DNA from 2 places in the Anoxybacillus sp. EFIL genome. Region 1 is predicted to be linked to the other one. Evidence: predicted binding sites of a transcription regulator. Region 1 holds the regulator's gene; the other holds the start of a gene.
The links. The regulator NrdR, encoded in region 1, represses ribonucleotide reductase genes. The targets are predictions, from matches to a motif close to AACACNATATATNGTGTT.
Positions count from the first base shown of each region.

Region 2: a site for NrdR is predicted at 5,050-5,067, ahead of ES017_RS05710 (vitamin B12-dependent ribonucleotide reductase). Genes of this name have one in related genera too.

Region 1 covers NZ_SDLH01000002.1:154,517-164,057, reverse strand. The annotation lists gene thrS (threonine--tRNA ligase) at 1-1,367, opposite strand, end outside; gene ytxC (putative sporulation protein YtxC) at 1,664-2,518, opposite strand; gene dnaI (primosomal protein DnaI) at 2,581-3,513, opposite strand; gene ES017_RS03900 (replication initiation and membrane attachment family protein) at 3,524-4,921, opposite strand; gene nrdR (transcriptional regulator NrdR) at 4,955-5,425, opposite strand; gene ES017_RS03890 (cytosolic protein) at 5,487-5,879, opposite strand; gene speD (adenosylmethionine decarboxylase) at 5,954-6,328, opposite strand; gene ES017_RS03880 (glyceraldehyde-3-phosphate dehydrogenase) at 6,570-7,598, opposite strand; gene coaE (dephospho-CoA kinase) at 7,706-8,308, opposite strand; gene ytaF (sporulation membrane protein YtaF) at 8,321-8,944, opposite strand; gene mutM (DNA-formamidopyrimidine glycosylase) at 9,012-9,541, opposite strand, start outside.
Region 2 covers NZ_SDLH01000002.1:507,687-517,227, reverse strand. The annotation lists gene ES017_RS05725 (patatin-like phospholipase family protein) at 1-719, opposite strand, end outside; gene mntR (transcriptional regulator MntR) at 795-1,223, opposite strand; gene splB (spore photoproduct lyase) at 1,293-2,318, opposite strand; gene ES017_RS05710 (vitamin B12-dependent ribonucleotide reductase) at 2,416-4,977, opposite strand; gene ES017_RS05705 (lipoate--protein ligase family protein) at 5,137-5,973, opposite strand; gene ES017_RS05700 (rhodanese-like domain-containing protein) at 6,099-6,470, shown strand; gene gcvPB (aminomethyl-transferring glycine dehydrogenase subunit GcvPB) at 6,502-7,956, opposite strand; gene gcvPA (aminomethyl-transferring glycine dehydrogenase subunit GcvPA) at 7,949-9,295, opposite strand; gene gcvT (glycine cleavage system aminomethyltransferase GcvT) at 9,313-9,541, opposite strand, start outside.

The sequences.
Region 1 (9,541 bases):
AGCTCGTCCATCGCCTCTTTTAACATGCTTTGTGCTTTTTCCCACATCGCATCGTCATCGTAATATTTTTCTTTATCTTGCGGATCGCGATACGACAGACGGAATGAATAATCTGTTAAACCGAAGTCTTTATATACGTCTAAAATTAAATTAACGACACGCTTAAACTCGTCTTTAATTTGATCTGGGCGAACGAAAATATGCGCATCATTTAACGTCATGCCGCGCACACGTTGCAAACCTGTAAGCGCTCCAGACATTTCATAACGGTGCATCGTGCCGAGTTCTGCGATGCGAATTGGCAGTTCGCGATAGCTATGAATTTTATGTTTATACACCATCATATGATGTGGACAGTTCATCGGACGTAATACAAGCTGCTCATTATCCATCTCCATCGGTGGGAACATCCCATCTTTATAATGATCCCAATGGCCAGACGTTTTATATAATTCCACGCTGCCGAGCACAGGCGTATATACGTGTTGGTAACCAAGCGACAACTCCTTATCGACGATATAACGCTCAATTGTTCGACGAATTGTCGCCCCTTTTGGAAGCCAAAGCGGCAATCCTTGTCCCACCTTTTGCGATGTCATAAATAAGTCGAGTTCTTTTCCAAGCTTGCGATGATCGCGCTCTTTCGCTTCTTGTAAAAGGCGTAAATATTCATCTAAATCTTCTTTTTTGAAAAAGGCTGTTCCGTAAATGCGTTGCAACATTTTGTTTTTGCTGTCGCCGCGCCAGTACGCACCCGCCACACTTAACAGTTTAAACTCTTTTATTTTTCCTGTTGACGGCACGTGCACACCGCGACAAAGATCGAAAAATTCTCCTTGCTCGTAAATGGAGACAACTTCTCCTTCTGGAATGTCGTGAATGAGTTCAATTTTTAAACGATCGCCAATTTCTTCATAGCGACGAATCGCTTCTTCACGACTTACTTCTTTACGAACGATGTCCAAGTTTTCTTTCACGATTTTTTTCATTTCTTGTTCAATTTTCGGTAAGTCTTCCGCTGTAATGGGTACATCAACATCAATATCATAGTAAAAACCATTTTCAATGACAGGACCAACGCCAAGCTTTACATCTTTATATAATCGTTTAATGGCTTGGGCCATTAAATGCGCTGTGCTATGACGCAAAATGTCAAGTGCTTCTGGCATATCTTGTGTAATAATCGAAATCGTACCGTCTTCTTCAATTGGTGTGCGCAAATCGATCATGCGCTCATTTAACTTCCCTGCAATCGCTTTTTTCTTCAAGCCAGGGCTAATTGACGCCGCAATGTCTTCCGTTGTCACCCCTTTCGGAAACTCCTTTACTGCTCCATCTGGGAAAGTAATTTTCACTACATCCGCCAAAACTTCTCACTCCTTTTTTAAAAATAAAAAAAACTCGTCCCAAAAACGAGGGACGAGTTGGTTTCGTGGTTCCACCCTTCTTCCCGTCTATACAAATGCAAAACGAATGTATAAACGGCTTCATTTCGATAACGGCGCAAACCGTCAGCAATTACTAAACGGGCCATCGTCCCATTGTTCACTGCTGAAGTTTAGAGGTGGTAAGTGCATTTTTCGTGTTAGGAAGGTTTCAGCCCATGCCTTCCCTCTCTGTGAACCGTAAAAATACACCCATGTCCTCATCATCACTTTTCGCTTTATTCATTATGTATGTCATTATAAGCATATTTTTTTGGAAAATCAAGAGGTGTTCGCAGCTCGATGCGCTCTTGAAACACATTTTGAATCGTTTGAATCATCCCAATATCTGTTGCATCTGTATACATATATATTTTTTCTGGCGCCAGCGATACAAGCGGTGCTAATACAGATGTATCAATGTACATCGGCTGGCTCACCATCAATCTCCGATCAATCAACTGCTTCAGTTGTTGAGGCGACATGTAAAAAAAATGGTCATCAAAAAATTGAAACGTTTCGTTTTCATACAAAAGATGAACAACGCTCATTTGCGGCGGACGTGATGCAACGATTTCACGCAACATATGAACAAATGATTGGTATTCTTGCTCTAATTTGTATTCGTCAATGGCTAATTCGACATAATGCATAAGACGGTCATAATACGGCTTCAAACGAAAAGTCATAAGCGATTCAAACGAAAACAACCCTTCATGCAAACATTCATGCAACGATTGCGCAATTAATTGCTCGCGCGGCATATTCGTTTTTTTTCCGAGGCGATAGTCATGTCTCTCACCGTCAATAAACGAATAAGCGAGCTGTAAAATTTGTTGTTGTTCTTCTTCGTTTTCGTAAAAAAATGTGCGTGAAATGATCGATAAAAGCCAACGTGCTTCAAAAGCTCGAATGATACATGAAGTAAAAATCGGAATAAACAGTGCGCGCATATGCGCAACATTCGATTCATGAAAAAAAACGGTAATCGTCTTGTCGTCGTAAAGCAATTTTCCATATGGTTGTGGCGCTTTACTTAATTCTGCAAATAGTCGTTGTGCATCTTGTCCATTTTGAAATACGATATAAATCAACGGTGCCCCCCCTTTTTCCGAAACATGCTTGTTTTATATATATGGGGGACACCGTCTGTTTATCACATTTCGATTCGGCGATTTTTTCCTTTCATTTCGATCGGAGTAGCTAAATAGACAATTCGTTCAATGATTCGCGCTGCTTTGACTTGCTCTTCTTCACCGCGCTGCGAATGGGCAAGATGGTGAGTAAGACGTTTTAAATCGAAATTCGATGTAAAACATGTCGGCAAATGCTCAAGCATGCGATATTGCAAAATCGGCCCGAGCACCTCATCGCGCCACCAACTTGACATTAATTCTGCTCCTAAATCATCAAGCATAAGCACAGGCACTTGCTTCGCATATTCGATCGTATCTTGAAACGCGTCCGTTTGAAGTGCCGATTTTAATGAGCGAACAAATTCTGGAACGTATACGAGAAACGAGGCGATATGCCTTTGGGCTAACTCATTTGCCATTGCCGCCAACAAATATGTTTTGCCAACACCAAACGAACCGTACAAATATAGCCCTTTCATTCGTTTTCCAATTTCATATGTCGACGCAAACGTGCTCGCAAGTTCAATCGCTTCAATGCGTCCGAGATCGTCCGTCTCTAGCTGATCAAACGATGCTTGTAACATGTCGCGTGAAATAAATAAACTACGAATTAGCGACTGTTGTTTTTTTCGTTCATCATCTTGCACTTTACGAGCACACCGCTCATACTGTACGTCAATGTTTTTCCCTTGCCAAATTAAGTGAGGAGTATACCCTTTCAGCAAGTTCGGGCATTGTTCTAAGCTTTGACAACGTTCACAATGTTTGCTTTGTTGCACAAACTCATACAATTTACCGAGATGACGATTCAATATCTCATCTGTGACATGATGTCCGCGCAAAAATGTTTGAACATGCGGATCACGTAAAATTTCACGCTTCATCGCCTCATATCGTTCTTTAAAATCGTGACGATTCATCAAATGGTGAATTGTTTCCCGAATTGGTTTCATCGTTTATCCCCTAACTTTTCGGTTTTTTCAACCGTTCTTCCAACTCGCGCCGTTTTTGTTCTAACTCTTCTTCTGATTTCACTTGTTTTCGCTCAAATTGTGAATAGTCCGTCTGCAGCCAATCTGGCAACAGTTCGGTACGAATCGGTTTTTTAGATCCTTTTTGTTCTTTTTCTTTCATAAATGTTTCATATTCTCGCGCCTCTTTTTTCGCCAATTCCATCGCTTGTTTCACCGTACGTACCTTTTTTCGCGCCCATGAACTCGCAATTTTTTCAACATATTTTTTCGGCAACTTCATATCTGTCCGCAGCATGACGTAGTAAATGAGCACGTTCATGACACCTGGCGGCAATTTTTGTTTAAACATAATGTCTTCAATCAACTGTAAATCAGCTAACGCCGGTTCAACTCCACCAGAAAAGTCCATAAGCAGTTGTCGTGGCGAGACGGTTTCAAGTTGTTTCATTAAATATTCTTCTTCATTTTTTGGTTCGGCATGTGCCATCGTTCGCTCTGCTAACGGTTGCACACGATCATACAGACGCGGGAGCGCTTCCCCTCGCTCAAATTGATACCATTCTTGCGCTGCTTTTCTCAATGCTTCGATATCAATTTGTTCAGCCGGATCGATGACGCCCATCACAATTTTTTGCATATCAAGAGGACCAATGCCATACAAAAAGGCAAGCTTTTTAATTGCATCTTTCACCTTTTCTGTAATGGCGCGCCGTGGCACAAGATGATGGGACAGTCCTGCATAAAACGCATCGAAATCAAATATATCATCGCGCATTGTATACATCGCTCGTTCTTTTCCGATATACTGCTGTCCGTCTTGAAGCATAACCTCTTGTTTTGCTTCATCACTTAACTTATGAATCAACTTTTCCGGTTGGATAGATGAAAATACATCGTGAAATGAGCGAGTCACGGGCATAAATGAAGTGCGATCAATCATATGATCAGAAAAAAACTTTTTCAGCTTTTGAAATTTTGTTCTCCCTACACGGTCATACAAAAATACGTTTAAAACCCCATCATTGAAAAATTGTTCAGGTGTAAGTGGAAGGCGAAGTTCATAAATAAATACGCGCTCATCATCTTCATTCGTTCGTTTCATATACGTATTTAACAATCCAATACCTTCAAGTTTTAAGCGTTCAGCATAAATAGTCGGCAAACTACATTGCATAATCGCCATTAAACTATGATGTGTCGTCTCCTCGCTCCATAAACGCGCCTGCTCAAGTTCGCTCCATAACGTCATATATAAGCTATACGCTTGAGCACCAATTAAAGGTTGATATAAAAGTGTCAATACTTTTCGGTCTAGCTCGCTTAGCACTCCGTTCGCATGTACGATATATCGGTCGACCGCAATTAACTCTTTCCAACTATATTCCATATTATCGACCTTCTTTATATGAAAAAGAGCGCATTATGCTCTTTCTCCTTGTTCTTTTTTAATGAGTTCTTTTAATTCTTCGATAAAGACGTTTAAATCTTTAAACTGACGATACACTGAAGCAAATCGGACGTAAGCCACTTCATCGATTTTTGATAACCGTTCCATCACCATTTCTCCGATCGTTTCACTTTTCACTTCGTTCATGCCATTATTGCGCAATTCCCGTTCAATATGCCGCGTCACTTCCTCTAATTGTTCAAGCGCAACCGGCCGCTTCTCACATGCTTTAATCAGCCCGCGCAATATTTTTTCACGACTAAATTCTTCTCTCGTTCCTTCTTTTTTCACGACAATTAACGGTGTTTCTTCGACTTTCTCAAACGTTGTAAAACGAAAATGGCAACGTTCACATTCGCGCCGACGGCGAATGGAACGCCCTTCATCAACTGGACGCGAATCAAGTACCCGCGTCCCATGATGGTGACACGATGGGCATTTCATATGTATCAACTCCTGACAGTAATCTTACCCTTATAGTAGACAAAAAAAGGCGCATGCACAACTACTTCTCACTATATATTCCCGATCCGATGTATGTTAATCGTTTAGCTAATTGATCATATAAACGAATAATAAGTTGACGGCTAAATCCAAAGTCGATTGGCAACCACTTTGTTTCTGTCGTCACAGAAAAATCAATAGCTGTTTCGAACGGTCGAACAGAAATGACTGTGACGACGATAAATGCTTTTTTTCTTTTCGTTAGCGATACGCTCAGTTCTCCTCGTTCTTCTGAAATCGCTACAATATCGCAACCGTCCATTTGTTCAAACATTTCTTTTACCGCTTTTAATGCAGCCGCTTGCGTCGTTTTATAATAGCGGCTTTTTAACTGTTCATCCGGGTGACGTTCAGATGTTTCATTATGATTCGTTAATACGTACTTCCATTTCACCTTTCGTCTCCTCGCTTTGCACAAATGATAAAAAAGAGGTGCAGAATCTACACCTCTTTTTCTCTTACATTTTATTATAAAGCTTTTGCTTGTTTAATTTCAATTGGACCCATGCCACGAGGTAATTCAATTGTTTCACGTGTTTGCGCACCTAACGCTTCTGCAATATAGTCAGCAGCAATCGTTGGATCTAAATGTCCACATGTGTACACATCAATACTCGCATATCCGTGTTCAGGAAAACTGTGAATCGTTAAATGTGATTCAGAAATGATCACAACGCCGCTAACGCCTTGTGGTGCAAATTTATGAAATGCAACTTCACGAATTTCCGCACCTGACTTTAACGCTGCATCAACAAATGTTTTTTCAATAAACTCGATGTCATTCAACTTATCAAAATCGCATCCCCAAAGTTCTGAGATAACGTGACGACCCATTGTATCCATGATCGTATCCCCCTTTAATAAATTTTGAAAAAAATAAACGATGAATTTCTTTTGCTTTCTGGAATGTATAACTACCACGGGGGAAAGTTAGTCCAAAGAGGTCCTAACCCTTTAAGTAGTCACATTACCATGCGTTCAAGAAGTTCACGAAAAATAGTATACTTCGTTTATATCTTTTTTTCAATATTGTTTTTTGTTTTTTATGAAATTAGGCATAAAAAATAACGCTGGAATGCCAGCGTTATGACATCGCAACCGCTTCGTTTTTTGACAACTGTTTTGCAACAAGCTTTGTTAAATCAACAACCCGGCACGAATAACCCCATTCATTATCATACCATGCTAATACTTTTACTTTCCGATTTTCGATTACCATCGTTGATAATCCATCGACAATAGCAGAGTGCGGATTCGTATTAAAATCAATCGATACGAGCGGTTCCATCGTCACGTCTAAAATGCCTTTTAACGATCCACGTGCTGCTTGCATAAATGCTTCGTTTACTTCATCGACCGTTACATCTTTTTTTACATCGACAACGACATCAACAAGCGAAACATTTGGCGTTGGAACGCGCAATGCCATGCCGTGCATTTTTCCTTTTAAATGTGGCAATACGAGCGCCAACGCTTTCGCTGCACCTGTCGTTGTTGGAATGATCGATTGTGCACACGAACGGGCACGGCGTAAATCTTTATGCGGATTATCAATATTTTTTTGATCGTTTGTATATGCATGCACAGTTGTCATCAACCCATTTTCAATGCCGAATGCTTCATCAAGCACTTTTACAACCGGAGCTAAACAATTTGTTGTGCATGAAGCATTTGAAATAATGATATGTTCTGGAGAAAGCATATGTTCATTTACACCGATGACAATTGTTACATCTTCATCTTTTCCTGGCGCTGTTAAAATGACGCGTTTCGCCCCTGCTTCGATGTGCATCATTGCTTTCTCTTTTGCATTAAACTTTCCTGTCGCCTCAATGACAATATCGATTTGAAGCTCTCCCCATGGCAGTAGGCGTGGATCGCGGGAATTGAGCAACTGTACTTTTTTCCCATTCACAATAAGTCCATCTTCAACCGGAATGACTTCCCCTTCAAATTTGCCATGGTTTGAATCATATTTTATTAAATGAGCTAACGTTTCAGGCGGATAGCTCGCATTAATCGCTACAATATCAAAATCTTGTTCAATTATCGCTTTTCGGAACACCATCCGTCCAATGCGTCCGAATCCGTTAATCGCTACTCTCGCTTTCATTATATAGCTCCTTTCAATATATATGTTATACTATTTGTTCGTTATCTACAAAAATAGTATAACACTTTTAGTTTGTTTATGCTATAAAAAAATAAAAAAAGGGCGTCCTATTTTCCAAGAACACCCCAACGTACTAAACATGCATGTAATTGTCGTTTCGTTTCTTCTATCGTTCCGTTATTATCGATCACTGCATCGGCTTTCTTTCTTTTCTCTTCAAGCGGCATTTGTGCTTTCATGCGAGCCCGTGCTTCTTCAACCGAAAAGCCATTGCGCTCACAAAGACGATGAAGCTGAGTTTGTTCATCGACATATACAACGAGAATGCGATCAACAAGATGCTCTAATTTGCTTTCAAATAAAAGAGGAATATCGAGAACAACTGCCTTTTCCTTTTGTTTCGCATATTGTTCTTTTTGTTGTAGCATATGTTTGCGCACAAGCGGATGAACGATGGCATTTAACTGTTTTCGCTTTTGTTCATCATCAAACACGATCGTACCGAGTTTGCGGCGATCAATCGCTCCGTTTGCTTCCAAAATGTCGCGGCCGAACACTTCAACAATAGGTTTATACGCTTCACCATTGATTGCTGTGACACGATGAGCGATTTCATCTGCATCAATAACAGGAATATGTAAGTCGCGAAACATCGCCGCGACCGTGCTTTTTCCGCTCGCAATCCCCCCTGTTAAACCGATCGTTAACACTTACTATCCCCCCTATCTCATTTTAAAAATACCAAGCACAATGAGCATAATTCCAGGTAAAAACGAATATTTTTGTAGCCAGTCATACTTCCTAAACGACTTACCAATTTTTAAACCGCTAAATAAGAAGCTAAAGCTAAGCAAACAAATGAGAAATGTCGTAAACGTTACAGAATAATTTAAAAGCGCTGCGCTCACTCCTGCCCCAAACGCATCAAGAGACAAAGCAACACCTAAAAATACGGCTTCCATTCCTGTAATCGTACCTGACCGGTCAAAATCAGCCATCGTTGGCTTGCGTAAAATTTGAATAACAATACCGAGCGGACGAATTTCTACATTCATGAGAAACTTTTCTTCATTGTCGTCTCGTTTAAGGATAAATTGAATGATCATCCATAACCCTAATACGATCAATATACTTCCACCCATTGCGTTCGCAACAGCAGGTGAAAAAAACACATACATGATGCGCCCAATGCCCATCGCCACTAAAAAAGTCAGGCACGAAAAAAGCGAAATAATGAGCAATGACCGAAGCGGAATATGTACATTCCGCATACCGTACGTAATCCCGACAGTCAAACCGTCGATGCTAACAGCTAAAGCAAGTAAAAATAAAGACCATGTGATCATAAGCGCCTGCCCCTTCCTTTGAAAAACTACCATAGTATATGGAAGAGGCCTAGGCAATGTTCTTACACTATGTTTGACAATGTTTACAATAATGCGTACCGCGATTTGCGACCGTTGTTTTGACAATGGGCTCCCCGCATCGCCGACACGGCTTATTTACACGCCCATATACGTACAATTGCGTTTGAAATGTTCCGATTTTCCCTTGCGTATTGACGTACGTTCGAACCGTACTTCCCCCTTTTTCAATCGCTTCCCGTATCGTTTCAACGATTGCTTCATGTAACGCTTCTATTTCTTGCTCCGTTAACGTAGTTGCGATACGTTCTGGATGAATGGACGAACGAAATAACACTTCGTCAACATAAATATTTCCTAACCCTGCAACGATCGTTTGATCAAGCAATACCGCTTTTATTGTTCGCTTTGTTCGTTGAAGCTGATCGGTAAGCCATAAAACAGTAAACTGTTCGTCAAGCGGCTCGATGCCGATGTTTGATAAAGGTGGAACGTTTTCCCCTTTATTGAACAAATGCATCGTTCCAAATTTACGCACATCGCGATAACGAAGTTCGGTACGATCTGTAAATGTAAAAA
Region 2 (9,541 bases), 350 kb from region 1:
TCGTGCGCCTCGCGCATCGTTTGAAACAACGCTTCATACAAATCAATGGCATTATTAATTTTCTTTTTTGCTTTTTGCGCTTGTCTTGCACTTAGTTTGATGCCTAGAACAGGCCGCTTTTTTCGCTCTTCATCAAATAAAAAAATCGGAAAATTGCTTAGTAAGCCGCCATCAACGACAATATGCTTTCCTTCATCTGTCTTTAACTGTACAGGCTCAAAAAAATAAGGAATGCCGACGCTCATTCTTACTGCTTTTGCGACGGAAAAGCGGAGAGGATCAATGCCGTATTTCGGCAAATCATCTGGCAAAATAAGCATCGTCCCATTCGTTAAATCGGAAGCGACGACGCGCAATCGTTCATGCGGCAAATCAGCAAACGTGTACACACCTTTTTTACTTAACTGCTCTGCGATCCATCGTTCGAGCTTTTCTCCTTTATATAACCCCATTTTCCAATAAAGGACGAGCCATTTTAACCATGCATACGGGATGATTGTATGTCTCTCATCGAGAAAGTCCATTAAATTCATTTCTTCGATCATGTCCACAATTTCCTTGCTTGTAAATCCCGCCGCAATAAACGAAGCAATAAGCGCCCCTGCGCTCGTACCAGCAAGCCGTTTAAAACGAAAACCTTTTTCTTCGATCGCCTCATATGCTCCAATTAACGCAAAACCTTTGACTCCTCCACCAGAAAACACACCGTCAATCTCCATGCCCTTCCCTCCCTCGCCATATATGTATGAAAAATGGGAGAGATTGAGCATAAAAAAACAAAAAAGAACAAGCGTTTATGCCTGTTCTTGCTCGTTTTGCTTTTGAATGTTGCGAAGCGCTTCAAGACGTGACCGATCTTCCTCAAAGTATTGTACTAAGTCACCGATGCGGTCAATCGCGTTCCAGCTCAAATGATGTTCGATTCCCTCAACATCGCGATAAATGTTTTCTTCATCGACGCCAATGAGACGCATAAATTGTTCAAGCAACTCATGACGATACACGAGTCGTTTACCGATTTTTTTTCCTTTTGGAGTAAGCACAAGCCCGCGATACTTTTCATATACTAAATATTCGTCTTTATCAAGCTTTTGAACCATTTTTGTCACAGAGGAGGGATGAACAGATAACGCTTCAGCAATATCTGACACGCGAGCGTATCCTTTTTCTTCGATCAATATATAAATTTGTTCAATATAATCTTCCATGCTTGGTGTTGGCATACGTTCCCCTCCTAAACAAACATCCGCAATCATTATGATTATAACATGTTTACCAAGCATGACAACTATTTACGTAAAATATTCAATTGTCGCTTCGGGAAAAAATTGTGCAATATACGAGCGAATCGTGTCATTTAACCGATTCGCCTCTTCATCCTGATACACATATTTCCCGATGCCGTATCGTCCCCATTTATATTTTCGTTTCGTTTCGTCAAGATCGAGCTTCGTTTTCGGATATCGTTTTTGAATAACTGTTTTCGCCGGTTTAGTGAAGCGATGTTGGATTAATTCGAACGTTAAATCCGTTAAGTCGATGCCTTGCAAATTTGTATTCAGTCGTTCAAACAGCTCAAAATATCCTTCTTCCCAACCGTCATGCATATAAATCGGAGCGACGATAAATCCGAGCGGATAGCCAGCATGCGCCACTTTTCGCGCCGCCTCTAGCCGTGCGTCAAACGAAGACGTCCCCGGTTCAAAGTTTTGAATAACATACCGTGAATTGACGCTAAAACGAAAGCGTGTTTTTCCATGATGTTTTGCATCAAGCAAATGATCGACATGTTCATATTTTGTAACAAAACGGAGCCGACCATATTCCGTCGCTCCAATAAATTCAATCGCTTTTTTTAAAGCATGTGTCAAATGGTCGATGCCGACAATATCGGACGTACAAGCTGCTTCAAAGCGCGTAATTTCTGGAGCGCGTTCATCAATATATGCTTTCGCTTGAGCGAAAATATCATCCAGATTGACGTACACACGAATGTAAGGCTTGCTTCCAAGCGTCGTCTGTAAATAACAATAATGACAATGCCCCATGCACCCCGTCGCAAGAGGAATCGCATATTCGGCGGACGGTTTAGACGTATCGAATTTTAATGTGCGCCGAACACCGACAACAAGCGTTGATTTTGCGTTGCGATATTGCTGAAGCTCGTTATCTCCCGGAATGCCGCGCACTTGGTTATGCGATGTCGTTTCGCGAATGTCGATATGCATATTCGTAAATTTTTCATATAGCTCTTTACCGAGCGGATAATTCAGCGCTTCGGGCTCAAAATAAACAAGCTGAGGAATAAATGGCTTCATACAATCACCTCAATGTTAGTATGGTTTATTCGCATGAGGTGATGAAATACAATTTTTGTAATAAAATAAGGAACGGGTTTTCCCGTCCCTTTTTACGTTATAAGCCACATTTTAATTGGGCACCGCAACTTGTGCACGTGTTGCAGCCACCGATTTCTTCGACCGTTCCTTCACGGCATACTGGACAAATGTTTCCGACTTCCGAACCGATTGTGACGTCCGTTGCGCGTAAATCTGGGATCGTTTCAACAAGCGCAACAGCTCGCTTTTTCGGTTCTTCTGGCAGAAGCTCTAGCTGCTCTTCGACCGCATGTTCTTCTGCTTTTAATGTTAATACTTGCGCATCACGGCTACCGTCAACATAGACTGTTCCACCTTTTGCACCACCTCGCCATAAACGCTCGTACACTTTTTGCACTTGCTCGACCGTATAGCCGCGCGGTGCATTCACCGTTTTCGAGAGGCTTGAATCGACCCAACGTTGAATAATGCATTGTACATCCGCATGCGCTTCTGGCGATAAATCCATCGCGGTTACAAACCAATGCGGCAAGTTGTTCGGATCTGCTTCTGGATGTTTATCTAAATATTCTTGAACGATATCCGCCTTCACTTCAATAAACTTACCTAGACGGCCGCTTCGATAATAAGAAAAGGAAAAATATGGTTCAAGTCCTGTGGACACGCCGATCATGGTCCCTGTGGATCCAGTCGGAGCAACCGTTAATAAATGCGAGTTGCGAATGCCGTATTTTAAAATATCTTGGCGAATATCGTCCGGCATTTTTTTCATATAACCGGTGTGAATAAACGCTTCACGCAATTTCATCGTTTCTTCTTCTGTTTCACCAACTAAAAACGGAAAGCTTCCTTTTTCTTTCGCAAGCTCAATCGACGCACGATACGCCGTTGTCGCAATTGTTTTAAACAGCTCGTCAACTAACTGATTTCCTTCTTCCGAACCGTACTCTTTTTCGCAATAAATAAGCAAATCCGCTAGTCCCATGACGCCAAGACCGACGCGGCGCTCCCCAAGCGCTTGTTTTTTATTTTCCTCAAGGAAGTACGGGGTTGCGTCAATAACGTTATCTTGCATGCGGACACCGACTTCAACCGTCCGCTTTAATTTTTCATAATCCACAACTTTCTTTTCTTTATCGACCATATTCGCCAAATTAATTGCAGCTAAATTGCACACAGAATAAGGTGCGAGGGGCTGCTCACCACACGGATTTGTTGCGACAACTTTTTGTCCGTACGCTCTTGCGTTCGTCATGTCGTTGGCGTTGTCGATAAAGAAAATGCCTGGTTCGGCGGAATACGTTGCGCAAATGTTAATGAGCTTCCATAGCTCGCGCGCGCGAATTTTCCGGTAGACGCGAACGCGATAGCCCATTTTCTCCCATTCACGCACATCGCCGACTTCATGCCATTTTTCGTTGTAGATGCGCATTTCTTCTTCCGAGTACGTTTCAACATCTGGGAAGCGCAATTCGTATTCTTCATCGTTTTCTACTGCCTGCATAAACTCTTTCGTTAAGCAAACGGAAATGTTCGCCCCTGTTAAAAAGTCCGGATTGTGCACGCTATACGTTCCGCCTGTCCGCAACTTTTCTTCCGCGTCTTTAATAATTTTTTCTGAAAAGCCGCCGTATCCTGGGATGTTTTTGTAGTTAACAATTCCTTGATACATCGCGCGCTCTTGTTCAGTAAGCGGTGTAAACTTTAGTTTTTCTTTCGCTGCTTTTTGAATGCCTTCATCTTCTGTATTTTCAAGCAAATAGCGCAAAATGCGTGGATTTTGCATTTTTGAAATAATGAATTCAATAATGTCCGGGTGCCAATCGGCTAACATAATCATTTGAGCGCCCCTGCGACTTCCACCTTGTTCGACAAGATGGGTCAGTTTTGCAATGTCGTCAAGCCATGACACTGAACCGGACGATTTTCCATTTACTCCTCGCGCGAGTGTATTGCGTGGACGAAGGGTAGAACCGTTCGTTCCGACACCGCCACCGCGGCTCATAATTTCCATCACTTGTTTGCGATGTTCAGAAATACCTTCACGCGAGTCTTTCACAAATGGCATGACGTAGCAGTTGAAGTACGTCACTTCTGTTCCAGAACCTGCTCCATATAATACGCGCCCTGCTGGAACGAAATTTAGACTGACAAGCTGTTCATAAAACTTTTCGAACCACTCTTGCCGTTTTTCTTCCGTTTGCTCAACAGCGGCTAGCCCGGTTGCGTTCCGCTTTGCAATTTGCTCATAATAAATTTCTAATGGTTTTTCAATAACATCAAGAGAACGAACGACAATGCCTGTTTTCGCCTCGTCCCCTTCTAGCACATGGCGATATTCTTCTTCCACAAGCACGTGTGCTTTTTTACTCTCCCAATCCAACTCGACAATAAACCCAAGCCCACGCGCCGGAAACTTCGGATCTTCCTTCACTGTTAAAACGACAAAATCCCCGACGCTTAGCGTCAACTTTTCCGTATCTTTAAACGAATAGCGATCAAGCATCACTAAGCGCGACACACCCTTATATGTAATGTGCATCTCAGGAGTAATCGGGTGCACTTGTGGAAATAGGCGAATGTCTTCATTCAACTTGTCCACATTCACCGTCATTTTTTCAGAAAACGCAACCGTCATGTTTACCTCTCCTCTTCCAACATAATCTTACTACATTAAACTACCATATATCGACAACAATAATCAATTAAAAAATCAATATGTAGTATGTTTTTTTACAAAACCCATACTACATATTGATAATTAAGTCAAGTGTTTTTTATTTGTCAAGAGGAAAATTTACCTTTTAAAATTCCATTCATCTGTTTCATATTTATTTCTCGCTAGTTGCTGAACGTACAGCCGCTCATCATCGGTTAATTCATATCGTTCCAACTGAATGTTTAAACCTTTTTCAAATCCTTTGAAAAATGCTTCTTTCGCCTCATCGATCGTCACTTTTCGATCGGTTAGCTCATTGATTGCGACCGCTTTGTTTTTAAAATTTTGTCGCAACCGCTCTTTCACTCGTTCGTTCGGATACTTAAACAAGCTAAAAAGCATCTCTTCATCTAAGTCTAATAAAATCGAGCCATGTTGTAAAATGACCCCTTTTTGTCGAGTTTGGGCGCTTCCTGCCACTTTTCTTCCTTCGACAACGAGCTCATACCAAGACGGTGCGTCAAAACAAACAGCTGAGCGTGGGTTTTTTAAATCCGCTTTTTCTTCTTCTGTTTTTGGAACGGCAAAATACGCATCAAGCCCAAGGAAACGAAATCCTTCCAAAATGCCTTGTGAAATGACGCGATACGCTTCCGTCACCGTCTGCGGCATAGCTGGATGCGCTTCTGATACGATAACGCTATACGTTAACTCTTTATCATGAAGCACACCACGTCCGCCTGTTGGGCGTCTCACAAAGCCAAGTCCGTATTTTTTTACTGCATCCATATCGATCTCTTTTTCGACTTTTTGAAAATAGCCGATCGAAAGCGTCGGTGGGTTCCAACCGTAAAACCGAATGGTCGGTGGAAAGTGTCCTTCACTATGCCATTCTAACAACGCTTCATCAAGCGCCATATTAAACGCTGGGGAACAATTGCCTGAGTCGATAAATCGCCATACTTCTTTTTCCATCTACTCCACCCTTTCCTCTATCATTTTATAGTGTAGCAAACATAATAAGTCAATGGAAAATGCTTTGCTTCTTGGACGAAACATTTATATAATAGACGTGGCAACGATGAAAAAGGAGGGTAAGCATGACGACAGTTCTTATTATTCTCGGAGCAATCATTGTGTACGCGGTAATTACATACTTTTACCAAAAGCGAGTCGTTAAAACGCTTACGGAAGAAGAGTTCCGCGCAGGTTATCGAAAAGCGCAACTCATCGACGTTCGCGAACCAGATGAATACGCTGCCGGTCACATTTTAGGAGCACGTAACATTCCACTTTCACAACTGCGTTTACGCATGAAAGAATTGCGTAAAGACCAGCCGATTTATTTATATTGCCAAAGCGGACTTCGCAGCGGCCGTGCGGCACAAATGCTTTACCGAAAAGGATATCGCGACCTTTACCACTTAAAAGGTGGATTTAAAATGTGGACAGGAAAGGTGAAGAAAAAATAAGGTGCCAAGCCAAAACGCCTGGCACCTTTTTTTATTTCCGATAACGCAAAATCGGTTTGCGGGCCGCCGTCGTTTCATCCAATCGTTTGACGACCGTTGTATGCGGTGCTTCTTGGACGATTTCCGGCGTTTCTTCCGCTTCTTTCGCAATTTGGATCATCGCATCAATGAACGCATCGAGCGTTTCTTTTGACTCCGTTTCCGTCGGTTCGATCATCATGCACTCTTCGACAATCAATGGGAAGTAAATCGTCGGCGGATGGTAGCCGAAGTCAAGCAAGCGCTTTGCAATATCAAGCGTGCGCACACCCAATTTCTTTTGCCGCTTTCCTGATAGGACAAACTCGTGCTTGCAATGACGGTTGTATGGCAAGTCGTAATATTCCGCTAAGCGACGCATCATGTAGTTAGCGTTTAATACCGCATACTCTGTCACTGCTTTTAAGCCGTCTGGCCCCATCGAACGAATATACGTATAGGCGCGAACGTTAATGCCGAAGTTGCCATAAAACGGCTTCACGCGGCCGATCGCTTTTGGTCTGTCATAGTCGAAATAGTATCCATCTTCTCCCTTTTCCACCGTCGGTTTCGGTAAAAATGGAATAAGATCCGCCTTCACACCAACTGGACCAGACCCAGGGCCACCGCCGCCATGCGGACCAGTAAACGTTTTATGAAGGTTTAAGTGCACGACGTCAAAGCCCATATCGCCAGGGCGTGCTTTGCTTAACACCGCATTTAAGTTTGCCCCGTCGTAATACAGCTTTCCACCTGCGGCATGCACGATTTCTGCCATTTCTAAAATATTTTCTTCAAAAAGACCGAGCGTATTTGGGTTTGTGAGCATAAGCGCGGCTGTATCTGAACCGACGACGCGGCGTAAATCGTCTAAATCGACAAGCCCTTCTTCCGTCGATTTCACCGTCACCGTTTCAAACCCGGCAACTGTTGCCGACGCAGGATTTGTTCCGTGCGCCGTATCAGGGACAATGACTTTTGTGCGATTGTAGTCGCCGTTTGCTTCATGGTAGGCGCGAATCATCATCAGTCCTGTCCATTCTCCATGCGCACCAGCAGCCGGCTGCAACGTCACCGCATCCATGCCGGTAATTTCTTTTAAATGCTCTTGTAAGTCATACATTAATTCAAGCGCCCCTTGCACCGTTTCTCCCGGCTGAAGCGGATGAATGTGGGCAAATCCAGCGAAGCGAGCAACGTTTTCATTTATTTTCGGATTGTATTTCATCGTACAAGATCCAAGCGGATAAAAGCCGGAATCAACCCCGTGGTTACGCTTTGATAGCGCTGTATAATGACGCATAATGTCAAGCTCTGACACTTCAGGAAGCTCCGGTGCTTCTTGCCGAATGTAATCGGTTGGAACGACTTGTGCAATATCGACTGCTGGTACGTCTAGTGCTGGTAAGCTATATCCGATTCGTCCTGGCTTGCTTAATTCAAAAATAAGCGGTTGATCTTTATGCATGACAATCCCCCAATTCTTTCACAAGCGTGTCGATTTCTTCTTTCGTGCGCAATTCTGTGACCGCAATTAACATGCAGTTTTGCAGTTCTGGATAATCGCGCCCGAGATCGTAGCCGCCGATGATCCCTTTTTCCAACAGCTTTTTATTTACTTCCGCTACGGGCTTGTTCAGTCGAACAACAAACTCGTTGAAAAACGGTCCTGTAAATACGACATCAAATCCATGATTGACGAACGCTTCTTTTGCATAATGCGCTTTTTGAATATTCATCGTCGCCATTTCTTTTACACCTTTTTTGCCGAGCGCGGTCATCGCCACCGATGCGGCGAGCGCATTTAACGCTTGGTTCGAGCAAATATTTGACGTCGCTTTGTCGCGGCGAATATGTTGTTCACGCGCTTGCAACGTCAAAACAAAGCCGCGTCGCCCTTCTTCATCCGTCGTTTGTCCGACGAGACGCCCTGGAATTTTGCGCATGAGCGCCGATTTCACCGCAAAATAACCGCAATGTGGACCACCGAATTGGGCTGGAATGCCAAACGGTTGCGCATCGCCAACGACGATGTCTGCACCGAACTGACCTGGTGGTGTTAATACACCTAACGCAAGCGGATTGCTTGCGACAACAAACATCCCTTTATGCGCATGAGCGATTGGTTCAATTTCTTTTAGCGGTTCGATTTGTCCGAAAAAGTTTGGATATTGCACAATGACGCATGCGACATCTTCATTCATTTCTGCTTGAAGAGCGTCAAGATCCGTTACACCATTTTTATACGGTATGTCTACCACTTCAAGCCCCGGTCCTTTTGCGTACGTTTTCACGACATCACGATATTCCGGATGCACTGCGTTTGATAATAATATTTTTTTCTTTTTCGTATGCGCTGCGCTTAACAACGCTGCTTCCGCTAGCGCTGTCCCGCCATCATACATCGACGAGTTGGCAACATCCATGCCCGTTAGCTCACAAATCATCGTTTGAAACTCGAAAATTGCTTGCAATTCCCCTTGGGAAATTTCTGGCTGATATGGCGTATACGCTGTATAAAATTCGGAACGTGAAATGACATGGTCAACAATCGTCGGGATGTAATGATCATACACCCCAGCTCCTAAAAATGAGGTATATGTCTTCATATCGGCATTTTTTGCGGCTAATGCCATTAATTCTTTCATTAGTTCCGGTTCTGATTTTGCCGGCTTAATGTTGTATTCGCCTTGAAAACGAACGCTTTCTGGAATATCAGAAAACAGTTCATCAATCGATTGCACACCAATCGTTTCTAACATTTGTTGCTTATCTTCTTCCGTCATTGGCAAATAACGATGAAGCATAACTCTCTCTCCTCACATTATTTTGTGCGTTTATAAAACGGTGTTGCCACTACTTTCGCTTTTAGTCGTTTCCCGCGAACATCTACTTCTACTTCTGTATCAAGGGGAGAATACGCTGTAGAAATCAGTGCTAGGCCGATATTTTTTTTAAGCGTTGGCGACTGAGTTCCTGTCGTCACAACACCAACTTGCTCACCGTTTACATATACTGCATATCCGTGACGCGGAATGCCTTTGTCGATCATT